DNA from 3 places in the Clostridium sp. 'White wine YQ' genome. Region 1 is predicted to be linked to each of the others. Evidence: riboswitches for the same ligand, from Rfam matches in the RefSeq annotation. Region 1 holds a riboswitch; each other region holds the start of a gene.
The links. A riboswitch is a leader RNA that binds a small molecule or an ion and turns the genes downstream of it on or off. The one in region 1 is predicted to bind S-adenosylmethionine.
Positions count from the first base shown of each region.

Region 1 (4,271 bases):
GTGGCAACTGACTTTGGAACATTTACAGAGGAAATAAGGGATAATATAAGAGACTCTGAGGTAATACTACTAGAGAGCAATCATGATATTGAGATGTTAAAGTATGGACCATATCCTTATGTTCTAAAAAGAAGAATTTTAAGTGAAATAGGCCATTTATCAAATGAAGATTGTGGCAAAGCTATAGTAGATTTATTTTCTAATGGAAAGCTTAAGAATTTATTTTTAGGTCACTTAAGTAATACAAATAATCACCCTGATTTAGCATATCAAACAGTAATTAATGTACTTAATGAGAACAATATTAAGGTAAATGTAGATCTTGGAGTAGCAATTGCTGAAAGGCATAGACCAAGTAATTATATAGAATTCTAAAAGGAGAGAAAACTATATGGATAACAAAATATTAGCATGTGAGGAACATATAGACGAAGCTTTAGATGAATTCATTGTAGAGAAAGAAACATTTCCAATCTTGGAGAAGGTTCAAGAAGGAGTATGTAGTTTTTGTGAAAAAGATGCAAGCTATTCCTTGGAAAAACAGGGATAACTTGCTATTACATATAAGCTTTAGTATAATTTTTCATAGGGTTTTGGTCGTAATAGTTGATTAAGTTCATAAAAGCCTTATAATAAACATAATTAAAGAAGAGGAGAAGATAAAATGAGTCTTTACAAACAATGGACCGACATGGTTGTAGAATATGTTAAAACAAGAGGAGAAGAAGCTTTTTGGGAAGAATATAGTGACATAGAAACTAGAATTTACAAAAAGTTACTAGCTAACCACAATGAAGTAGTCAAAATAAGCATAGAAGCTTTGGCTAAAGAATTTAATGCATCTAATGAGTTTGTAATGGGATTTGTGGATGGTGTTAATGATAGTTTAAAGACTCCATTTGATTTAGAAAAAGTTACTGCAGAGGAAGAATTAACTTTTGATATAGATTTTGAGAACTTATACTTTAATATGTTAGATGCTAAGGCTGAGTATTTGTATGAGTTACCACAATGGGATGGAATTTTCTCTGTTGAAAAGAGAGAAGAAATAGCTAGAAAATACAAAGATTCTAAAACAGTAAGAAACGAAAACAAAATTGGAAGAAATGATCCTTGTCCATGCGGAAGCGGAAAGAAATACAAGAAGTGCTGTGGAGCAGGAAAATAACATAAAGATAATTATAAATTAGGAATCCTTTAAAGGGATTCCTAATTTTTTTTAATTTATTATGGTGATATAATATTATTTAGGAGGGGATAGTTATGGATAGTAGTATAGCTTATGTTAAAGAGAAAAAAATTGAGAGAGTAATAGATGCACTAAATAAAAATAATATGAACGGATACCTTGTAAATTCGAAGGATGAGTTAATTGATAAAATCAAGGAACTTGTTAAAGAAGGTTCTAAAGTAGCTTGTGGTGGTTCAATGACACTTTTTGAAACAGGGGTAATAGAACACTTAAGAAGTAATAGATATGATTTTTTAGATAGATATGAAGAAGGTTTAACAGGAGAAGAAATAAAAAATATATTTAGACAATCATTTTTTAGTGATGCATATTTTGCTAGCTCTAATGCAATAACTGAAAGTGGTGAAATATATAACGTTGATGGGAATGGTAATAGAGTAGCAGCTATATTATATGGACCAGATAAGGTAATAATAGTAGCTGGAATTAATAAAATAGTTAAGGACTTAGATGAAGCAATAAAGAGAAATAGGGCAGTTTCAGCTCCGGCAAATGCAAAGAGACTTAACAAAGCAACTCCTTGTACTAGGGTTGGTTATTGCATGGATTGTAAATCACCAGATAGGATATGTAGAGAATATACAGTGATAAAAAGCCAAGGGGATAAGGATAGAATCCATGTGATTTTCTTAAATGAGGAACTTGGATATTAGAAATAAATTTAAAATATATATCTTAAGTTTCATAAAAAGGTTTGACAAAAAAACCAAAAGGTGTATATAATACTTATAAATTAAATAATAATTTTATAATCTTATCACGAGAGGTGGAGGGACTGGCCCTATGAAGCCCAGCAACCAGCGTAGGTTCCATTTAACTTATGTATTGGTGCTAATTCCTGCAGTTTTAATTAACTGGTAGATGAGAATAGATTTCTGTTGCTGTTTATCACAATGTCAGGGTTTATTCTCTGGCATTTTTTATTTTCCAAAAATATTAAGGGGGCATTATATATGTGTGGAGAGTGTGAAAAAAACGTATTAAGATTTGAAACGACAGCAGTACATGGAGATAAAGGATTTGATCCACTAACAGGGTCAATAAGTTTTCCAATTTATCAAACGGCTACCTTCAAACATGGTGGTTTAAATGAAAGTACTGGATATGATTACTCTAGACTTCAAAATCCTACGAGAGAAGAAGTAGAGAGTACGGTTGCTAAGTTAGAGGGAGCTAAATGGGGCATAGGTTTTTCTACAGGGGTAGCAGCCATAACAGCTATAATTAATTTGTTTAAGGCAGGAGATCATATTATTGTTTCAGATGATTTATATGGAGGTACCTTTAGATTATTTAGAGATATTTATGAACCTTTTGGAATTCAACATACATTTGTTGATACTACAGATCTAAATGATGTAATAAATAATATTAAAGAAAATACTAAAGCAATTTTTGTTGAAACTCCATCAAATCCTATGATGAAGGTTGCTGATATAAAAGCTATAGTTGAAATTGCAAAAGAAAAGGGAATTAAGGTAATCGTAGATAATACGTTTTTAACACCATATTTCCAAAAACCATTAAGCTTAGGTGCTGATATTGTAGTTCATAGTGGAACTAAATTTTTAGGAGGACACAATGATACATTAGCAGGATTCATAGCAACAAATGATGAGGAAATAGATGAAAAATTAAGATTTTATCATAAATCTACTGGGGCAACATTATCACCATTTGATTCATGGCTTTTATTAAGAGGTATTAAGACTCTTCATATAAGAATGGAGAAAAGCCAAGAAAATGCAATAAAAATCGCTGAATTCTTAAAGAAGCATCCAAAGGTAGAAGAGGTATTTTATGTGGGACTCCCAGAATCTAAGGGATATGAAATATCTAAAAAACAATCTACTGGCTTTGGAGCAATGATTTCATTTAAAGTTAAAGATGTGGAGGATGTAGCAAAGGTATTAAAGAAAGTAAAGGTTATAACTTTTGCTGAAAGCTTAGGGGGAGTAGAAAGCTTGATTACATATCCTCAAACTCAAACACATGCAGAGGTTCCAGATGAAATAAAAGAAAAGCTTGGGGTAACAAAAACGCTTCTTAGACTTTCTGTTGGAATTGAGAATGTTAATGATTTAATTGAAGATTTAGAATATGCATTGGGGTGATATAAATGAGATTTGGAACAAAATTAATTCATAATGGCAACGAAATAGATGAAGAAACTGGGGCATTAAGTATACCAATATATCAAGCATCAACTTATCATCAAAGAGATATCGATAACTTTGGGAAGTATGATTATTCAAGAAGTGGAAATCCTACAAGAGAAGCATTAGAAAACACTATAGCACAGCTTGAAAATGGATATAAGGGATTTGCTTTTTCATCTGGAATGGCAGCCACTTCATCAGTTTTATCAATATTTTCTGCAGGAGATCACATAGTAATTTGTGAAGATGTTTATGGGGGAACTTATAGAATAACTACTAAAGTTTTAAGCAGATTCAATATAGAATTTACTTTTGTAGATGCTTCTGATGTAGAGAATATAAGAAAAGCTATTAAAGAAAATACAAAAGCAATATTTTTAGAGACACCTTCAAATCCATTATTAAAGATAACTGACTTAAAAGGTGCTATCTCAATAGCAAAAGAAAAGGACATACTTGTTATAGTAGATAATACTTTTATGTCACCATATCTTCAAAAACCTTTAGACTTAGGAGCAGATATTGTGGTACATAGTGCAACTAAATTTATAGGTGGGCATAGTGATGTAGTTGGTGGTTTAGCAGTAGCAAAAAATAAGGACTTAGCAGATAGAATATATGCAATTCAAAATTCTTTCGGGGCGATATTAGGACCACAGGATTGCTGGTTATTACTTAGGGGAATTAAAACCCTTAAAGTAAGACTAGATGCACATCAAGAAACAGCCGGAAAACTCTCTAAGTGGTTAAGTGAAAAAGAACAAGTTGAAGAGGTTTATTATCCAGGAATAGAAGGACATCCAGGAAAAGAAATTCACTTCTCTCAAGCGTCAGGAGCTGGAGCAGTACTTTCTTTTAAG
Region 1 is NZ_JAQYUU010000011.1:53,186-57,456, forward strand. Features, by position in the region: gene PTZ02_RS18710 (MBL fold metallo-hydrolase) at 1-375, shown strand, start outside; gene PTZ02_RS18715 (CxxH/CxxC protein) at 392-550, shown strand; gene PTZ02_RS18720 (SEC-C metal-binding domain-containing protein) at 665-1,168, shown strand; gene PTZ02_RS18725 (lactate utilization protein) at 1,264-1,905, shown strand; SAM riboswitch class I at 2,004-2,120, shown strand; gene PTZ02_RS18730 (trans-sulfuration enzyme family protein) at 2,206-3,366, shown strand; gene PTZ02_RS18735 (trans-sulfuration enzyme family protein) at 3,372-4,271, shown strand, end outside.

Region 2 (4,271 bases), on a different contig from region 1:
ATCCATTATCAGTTGGATTTAATCCTGCATCTAAAGCATAGTTTGCATTTATAACAGCTGCATCTACATCATCTAATGTTCTTGGTAATTGAGCTGCATCTAATTCTTTAAACTTGAAGTTCTTTGGATTTTCTGTAACATCTTTTGATGAAATTAATTCTCCATCTTTAACTTTGATTAAGTTGTTAGCTGCTAGTAATTTCAATGCTCTTGCTCCATTTGTAGCATCATTTGGAATAGCTATAGTCGCTCCATCTTTTAAATCATTTATTGATTTAGCTTTTTTAGAATATAAGGCCATTAATTCACTATGAACTTTAGTTACTGTTGCTAACTTATATCCTTTATTCTTCATTACTTCATCTAAATATGGTTGATGCTGGAAGAAGTTTGCGTCTAATTCCTTATCATTAAGTGCTGTATTTGGTGTATTATAATCATTAAATTCAACAACTTTTAAAGTGTATCCTTGTTTTTCAACTAATGGCTTAATAGCATTCACTATTTCTGCATGTGGTTTTGGTGTAACTCCTATTGTTATAGTTTTATCATCAGCTTTTTTTCCACAAGCTGCTAAGCTTAGAGCTAACGCTCCTACTAATACTAATGATAATAATCCTCTTTTTTTCATAATAAGTCCTCCCTGTTTTTATAATTAATATATCTATTTTACCTGTTTCTTATAAATAAAATTACCTAGGCTTTGTAATACTTGAACAAATACAATTAATACCACTACTGTATAAAACATTATCTGATTATCAAATCTATTATATCCATAATTAATAGCTGCACTTCCTAGGCCTCCGCCTCCTATTGCACCTGCCATTGCAGAGTATCCTACGATGCTTATAATCGTTAAAGTGATACCTAAAATTATACTTGGCATAGCTTCTTTAAGCATTACCTTGAAAATTATTTGAGTATTACTTGCCCCAAAAGATCTTGCTGCTTCAATTACTCCTTTATCAACCTCTCTAAGTGCTGACTCAATAACCCTTGCAACAAATGGTGCTGCTGATATAGTTAATGGAACAATAGCCCCCTTAATGCCTATAGTTGTCCCAACTATTGTTCTAGTAAAAGGAACTAGAACTACCATTAAAATAATAAATGGTAAACTTCTTAATATGTTAATTATTCCGTCTAATATACTATATAAAACCTTATTAGGCTTTAATCCATCAGGTGCAGTAATTATCATTATAATTGCTGGAATAAATCCAATTATTATAGCAAATAATGTAGAAAAAAACGTCATTATAAGTGTCTCTTCAATTGCCGGCAATAATATACTTTCCCACATTTATAGCACCTCCCAGCTGATATTTTCATTCTTTAAGTATTCAACTACTTTTTCTTTATATTCACTATTTACATTTATAACTAAGCTACCTAACACATCATCTCTAAATTTTTCAAGTTTGCCCCATACTATAGAAAAGTCTATATTAAGTTCTCTTGCCATCTTAGTAATTAATGAATTCTCACTTAAATCTCTTGGGAAGAATAGTCTGATATTTACACCAACTTCCGGAAGAGTTTCCTCTTCTTCTTCTCCTAAGAATTTCTTTAAACTTAGTCCTGGTCTTAAGAATAGTTCTTCTGCATTTCCTTCTGCCCTAATTACTCCACCTTCTAGAAGCGCAACTTTTTCACATATTTCTTTAACTACTTCCATTTGGTGAGTAACTACTACTATTGTGATGCCTAATTCTTTATTAATTTTTAATAATAAAGATAGAATATCCTTTGTCATCTTAGGATCTAGTGCTGATGTTGCCTCATCACATAATAATATCTTAGGATCTAAAACCAATGCTCTTGCTATTGCAACTCTTTGTTTTTGCCCCCCGCTTAATTGAGATGGCTTACTCTTTTCTTTTTCTCTAAGCCCTACTAAATCTAATAGTTTATATACCTTTTCTTTAATATCTGCCTTACTGTATCCCCAAACTTCTAAAGGAAGTGCTACATTGTCAAATACATTTTTTGTTTGTAACAAATTGAAATTTTGAAATATCATCCCCAAATTTTTTCTAAATTCCCTAATTTCCTTAGTTGAAAGTTCTGAAACTTCTTGTCCCATAACTGTTAAACTTCCAGAGTCATAAGTTTCTAATCCATTGATGCATCTTAATAGAGTAGATTTCCCTGCCCCAGAGTGGCCTATAAGACCATAAATTTGTCCTTCTTCAATATTTAATTTAATATCTTTAAGTACTTCTGTTTCATTAAAACTTTTGCTTAAGCCTTTAATTTGAATCATTAAGCTACCTCCACATGTCCTTTGTTTATCCGGATAAATAAAAAGCGCTTGGGAATAAACCCAAGCGCTGAAAAATAGCCACTGCAATTTACTCCCTTATCTCTCAGTTAAAAAATAACTGCAGGAATTAGCACCATACACAAGTTAAATGGAACCTATGTTGGTTGCCGGGCTTCACAGGGCCAGTCCCTCCACCGCTCACGATAAGAATTCGTTAATATTAATTTGTCTGCTATTACTATAATATAAATATTAATTAAATGCAATAAGAAATGTTTAATTTTTTAGAAGTTTTTAATTTTTAAGCGAAATTTTTAAATTTTATAAATGAATACCTTTAAAATTTTAAAACTTTCATTTTTATGTTTATTATGTTTATGCTATCACTTTTGAGACAATTATAGCTATAGATATTAGTAATCCAGCAACCACAATAGCCACCGCTAAATTTCCTTTTTCTAATTCTTTATTGAAATCAGCTGGTATTATTTTGTCAAAAATAATATATCCAATCAACATAATAACTATACCAACAAGTCCGAACAAAACACTCAAACCAACATTTACTAATACGTCCATAAATAATCCCCCTTAAAATAATATAATTTAATTCTAATATAAATTCCTTCCAATTTCTAGGTTTTTTTATTATATATCTATCTATATTGAAATTTTATCCTTCAATTTATCAAAGGTTCCTTCACCAACTCTATCAATTTTTTTCAGTTCCTCGATAGATTTAAAGCCTCCATTTTTTTCTCTATATTCTATTATTTTTCCTGCCATTACTTTCCCTACACCAGGTAATGTATCTAGCTCAGCCTCAGTTGCTGTATTGATATTAATTGTTCCATCTTGAGATTTTCCAGATTGCAATGAGGATGCCAATGATCCTTGTGTGTTTTGTGCTTTATTATCAATATTTCCTATAACAATACACTCATGATTTTGAAGTTCCTTGGCTAAATTTATATTCTTTGTATCAGCTTTCTCTGTTAATCCACCAGCTTCTGCGATTAGATCTTTAATAATCGATCCTTTCTCCATTATATATACTTCCGGCTTTTTAATTTCCCCTTTAATTTCAACAACTATGTTTCCACTATTATTTGTTGTAGTCGTAGTTTTATTGTCATTTGAAGTCTCTTCTACAAACATACCTTCCACTTCTTTATCCGATAAAGGCTTTGGGATATTTATATATGTATATATTCCCGCAACTAAGGTTAGAACTATTAATAGTATTACGATTCCTATTAGTTTTTCTTTCCTTGTAATTCTCATGTTTTCCTCCTTAAATTTTAATATATAATTAATTATTGACAAAAACACCTCATTTATATAGTAATTTGACCACATTTTTGTTATACTTATTTTTATGAAATATGACATAATGGGGGATATTATGAGAAAAATTTCTTATTTTTTACTATTGATGATTTCTTTTACATTAATATTTAATAAAAATGTAAGCGCAGCTCCTTCTGTTCCTGATTTAGAAGCTGATGGTGTAGTACTAATGGATGCAACTACAGGAAAAATTCTATACAGTAAGAATAGTGAGAAATCACTTGCACCAGCTTCTACTACAAAAGTAATGACTGCTTTATTGGTTTTAAGAAATTCAAAGCTTGATGAAAAAGTTACCATAACCAAAAGTGCTACTGCAGTTGATGGAACAAGAATCGGTCTAATAGAAGGTGAAGTATTTACCGTTAAGGATTTACTATATGGAATGCTCTTACTTTCGGCTAATGATTGTGCTGAAGCACTAGCTGAACATGTCTCTGGTTCAAAAGATGCATTTGTTGAACTTATGAATAAAACAGCTAAAGAATTAGGTGCGAATAATACTACTTTTGTAAATCCTTCTGGACTTTATGAAGATGACCACAAGACAACTGCTTATGATTTATCACTTATTATGAGAGAAGTATCAAAGAATCAAACTTTTATTGATATTTCTAGGACACCAGCATATGAATTTCCTGCCTCTAATATA
Region 2 is NZ_JAQYUU010000001.1:2,267,978-2,272,248, forward strand. Features, by position in the region: gene PTZ02_RS11270 (MetQ/NlpA family ABC transporter substrate-binding protein) at 1-631, opposite strand, end outside; gene PTZ02_RS11275 (methionine ABC transporter permease) at 665-1,306, opposite strand; gene PTZ02_RS11280 (methionine ABC transporter ATP-binding protein) at 1,307-2,269, opposite strand; SAM riboswitch class I at 2,363-2,479, opposite strand; gene PTZ02_RS11285 (DUF350 domain-containing protein) at 2,645-2,848, opposite strand; gene PTZ02_RS11290 (helix-hairpin-helix domain-containing protein) at 2,930-3,553, opposite strand; gene PTZ02_RS11295 (D-alanyl-D-alanine carboxypeptidase family protein) at 3,675-4,271, shown strand, end outside.
Region 2: another riboswitch for S-adenosylmethionine. It lies ahead of PTZ02_RS11280 (methionine ABC transporter ATP-binding protein); the one in region 1 lies ahead of PTZ02_RS18730 (trans-sulfuration enzyme family protein).

Region 3 (4,271 bases), on a different contig from region 1:
AATGTATTATATATTTGACATTTTATATTATATATAATACAATCAATTTATACCAAAACTTACCGGAGGTAACTAAAAATGGCTAAGTCTAAAATATTCAAAACTAATTTGAAGGTTTTAAGAGCTGAAAAAAATATAACACAAGAAAAGCTTGCAGAAGATGTAGATGTGTCTAGAGGAACAATACTAGAAATTGAACGTGGAACCTTTAATCCATCATTAAAATTAGCCTTTAAAATAGCTCAATATTTTGATAAAAGAGTTGATGATATCTTTGAATTATTACAGGAGGATGTGGAAGATGAATAAGTATTTAATAATCATAGGACTAGCAATTATTTGTATTATAGTTAACTTTGCTGTAGAGTTATTTATTAAAGAAAAAGATGAGAGAGAAACCCAAGCTTTCCTTGATTCTCTTAAACTTACATGTTTATTTACAATTTTTATTTTTGGACTTACTATAACTAATAAGTTAATTCACTCAGTCCAAACATTTGACGTAAAAGAGATAGGTTGGATTCTTATTTCAAGTTCACTTATTCTTTTATTAAGTTATCAAATAAAAACGAAAACAGATTTGAGTTTTCCTAAATTAATTAAAATAAGTAAAACAAATAAAAACAGTATTAGAGCATCATTATATATATTTTCATTTTTATTGTTGGCTTTTGTTTTCTTTGCGATTTATATAAATAGCAATTCATATGCTCTATACTTAAAAAGTATATTAGGAATTACTGCATACATTTCCTTGTCCATTGTTCTATATATTTTAGCTTTCTTAAAAAAGAATAAAATATTTTAAAATAAAAGACTTAAGGCATTTAAATACCTTAAGTCTCTATATTATTTATTCACCGAATACATTTAGAGAAAAACCAGTTTCTAAAACTTTTTTAGCATATTCTTTTGCACCAAAAAGTGATAGATCTCTATAGTTACCACATTGAATTTCATTTCTTGCTGGAATCTCATCTGCAACTAATACTTTTTTAAGTGCTGCTTCTAAAGCTGGTTTAACTTCTACAGGTTCTCTATCTCCCCAAACTATTAGATAGAATCCTGTTCTGCATCCCATTGGAGATAAATCAATTATTCCATCTAATTCTTCTCTTAAAAGACCTGCTAAAAGATGTTCTAATCCATGAATTGAAGCTGTTGGGATAGCTTCCTTATTAGGTTGTGTAAATCTTAAATCGAATTTAGTTACCTTGTCCCCTAAACTACCATCTAGAGTCTTAGCTTTTCTAATATAAGGTGCCTTTACTATTCTATGATCTAACTCAAAACTTTCTACTTTTTCCATTTTGTTTCCTCCTTTTAAATAACTGCCTTTTCATTTAATGTAGTAATTATAGTTCCTATATTTTCTGTTATTCTTCTTGCTACTAATGGATTATTCATTGTATATAAGTGTATACCCCTAACTCCTGATGATAATAGATCAACTATCTGCTCTACTGCATATGCTATTCCTGCATCTCTTAAAGCTTCAGGGTTATGCTCATATTTGTCCATCATTCTTAAGAATTTAGCTGGTAACTGCGCACCACAAAGGCTGCTAATTCTCTCGATTTGCTTTTTATTCACTACTGGCATTATTCCTGCTTCAATAGGAACATTGATTCCTTCTTTATCTGCTCTATCAAGAAAATTATAAAATATTTCATTATTAAAAAACAACTGAGAAACTAAGTGTTCAGCACCATTATCTACCTTTTGCTTAAGTCTCTCTATATCAAGCTCTAAATTCCTGCATTCTATATGCCCTTCTGGATAACAAGCAGCACTGACCCCAAAATCTCCTTGATCTTTAATGTGATTAACTAATTCATAAGCATAGGAAAATTCCCCATTATTAGTTTGACCTATTGGAATATCTCCTCTAAGTGCAAGGATATTATTAATATTATTCTTCTTCAAGTCATTTAGAATATTATTGATATCTTCTTTTGTTGATCCAATGCAGGTTAAGTGTGCAAGTGCCTCAATACCATATTTATTCTTAATTAGTGAAGATAATTGTGTAGTTTTATTATCTACTGTACTCCCACCAGCTCCGTAGGTTACTGATATAAAGTCTGGTTTTAATTCCCCAAGATTTTCTAGTGTTGTGTATATTGTTTCAAGTGAAGATGTAGTCTTTGGTGGAAAGATCTCAAAAGAATAAACTACCTTCCTACTCTCAAAAATATCCTTAATAAACATATAAATACCCCCTTAAAAAATAAAAACCTAAAGGATATTACCTTTAGGTTTATATAACGCGATTTCCCCAAATAATATCCTTATCTTCCAGTTAAACACTGCAGGAATTAGCACCCACTAAGTCAAATGATAACTTATAGGTTGCTGGGTTTCATTGGGCCAGTCCCTCCACCACTCTAGATAAGTTTGAATAAATTATACACTATCATGATAATATTGTAAATATTTTTTTATTCTTACAATACTGATATAATATACTTATTACTTAACTACAGGAAGGGTTTATATATGAGCGAAAAAAATAAACATAAAGATTCAGAAGGCACTAAAGGGTCAAAAAAGATAAACATTAAACTACTATTAAACAGCTTTGCAATAATATCAATATTAATCATAGTTTATTTAGGTGGAGTTATGAGTGAAAGCATTGCAACAGATACACCTATAGATTCTATTACAAAAACTACTTCTAAAAAATTTGATGATAAGTCTATAAAAGTCGATAAAATAATATCAACAAACGATAATATCATTGGTATTTATGAGTCCCAAAATTCAACTGGTATTATTGAATTTGATAGACATAAATTCCTTTATAATAGGTTTGTTCCTACTAAACAATATGAGTCAACTACTAAAATTAATACTAAAACTATAGGAAAATACTTTATAGTATTTGGAGATTTTTCAAATACTAATGTCAATAAAATCAAAATAACCTCAAATTCAACAACGGAAGAAGCAGAAATATCAAATGGAAAAGATTTTGCAGTATTTAACCTTCCAAGTGAAAATTCAACTGCTACCTACGTGCTGCTAGACAAAGATGGAAATATTATCTCTGAAATCAAATAACAGAAACTTATGTCTAAATATAAAGGGAATTCAGTATTTGCTGAGTTCCCTTATTTAATCTCAACTATTTTTTTCATTTTCCCTCAAGGCTTTTTCAATTCTATCCAAAGCTCTAACTAATGTATCTCTTCTACATCCAAAGTTAAGCCTTAAAAATCCTTCTTCACCAAAATCCTTTCCATCTGAAAGAATAACTTTAGCCTTTTTATATAGAAACTTATATGGATCCTTAATGCCTGTTTCTCTAAAATCTATCCAAAGCAAATACGTTCCTTCCACCGGAGTTAATTTTAATTCTGGCAATCTGCTTTTAAATTCGCACTCTAAAAATTCTAAATTTCCTTTTAGATATTCTAATAATTCTTTTCTCCAAGGCTCTCCATTTTTATATGCTTCTTTACATACAACATAGTTTAAAACTCCTGGATGCGGTAGCAATCCTTCTGATGCTCTAAGAAACTTTTTTCTTAATTCTGTGTTTGGTATAACCCCAAAGGCTATTGGTATTCCAGGAAGATTATATGTTTTTCCTGGGCTCATAAGAGTTATACCTTGAGATACTTTATCTCCAAGTGACACTAGTGGAATATGTTTTCCTTCAAATATAAGCTGACAATGTATTTCATCAGAACATAGGATTAGCTCATGCCTTTCACAAAACTCTGCTAAATCCTCTAACTCCTCTTTAGAAAAAACTCTTCCTACAGGATTATGTGGATTGCATAATATAAATAGTTTAGTATCCTCTCTTATCGATTTTTCCATTTCTTCAAAATCAAAAGTATACTTACCCTGTTCTCTCTTTAATGGAACTTCAATTACTTCCCTATTAACATTTACAGGTGCTTTTCTTATGTTAGGGTATACCGGTGTATTTATCATTACAGAGCCCTCAATCATCTGACATACTACATTTATAGTTGGCACGATGCTTGGAAGCCATACTATCCATGATTCTTTTATCTCTGTATTATATTCCCTCTTAAAATGTTCTACTATAGTTTCTACTAGCTCTTTATCAGGTTTGGTATATCCAAATATACCATGCTCAATTCTATTATTTAAGGCTTTTATTATTGTATCTGGCGATTTAAAATCCATATCTGCAACCCATAATGGAATATAGTCCTCTCCGTATTGGTCCCATTTATAGCAAGATGTATTAAATCTTTTTATATCTTCATTAAAATTAATACTCATAGAAT
Region 3 is NZ_JAQYUU010000001.1:423,889-428,159, reverse strand. Features, by position in the region: gene PTZ02_RS01995 (helix-turn-helix transcriptional regulator) at 79-309, shown strand; gene PTZ02_RS01990 (hypothetical protein) at 302-808, shown strand; gene PTZ02_RS01985 (S-ribosylhomocysteine lyase) at 854-1,309, opposite strand; gene metF (methylenetetrahydrofolate reductase [NAD(P)H]) at 1,324-2,211, opposite strand; SAM riboswitch class I at 2,289-2,398, opposite strand; gene PTZ02_RS01975 (hypothetical protein) at 2,500-3,066, shown strand; gene PTZ02_RS01970 (MalY/PatB family protein) at 3,127-4,266, opposite strand.
Region 3: another riboswitch for S-adenosylmethionine. It lies ahead of metF (methylenetetrahydrofolate reductase [NAD(P)H]); the one in region 1 lies ahead of PTZ02_RS18730 (trans-sulfuration enzyme family protein).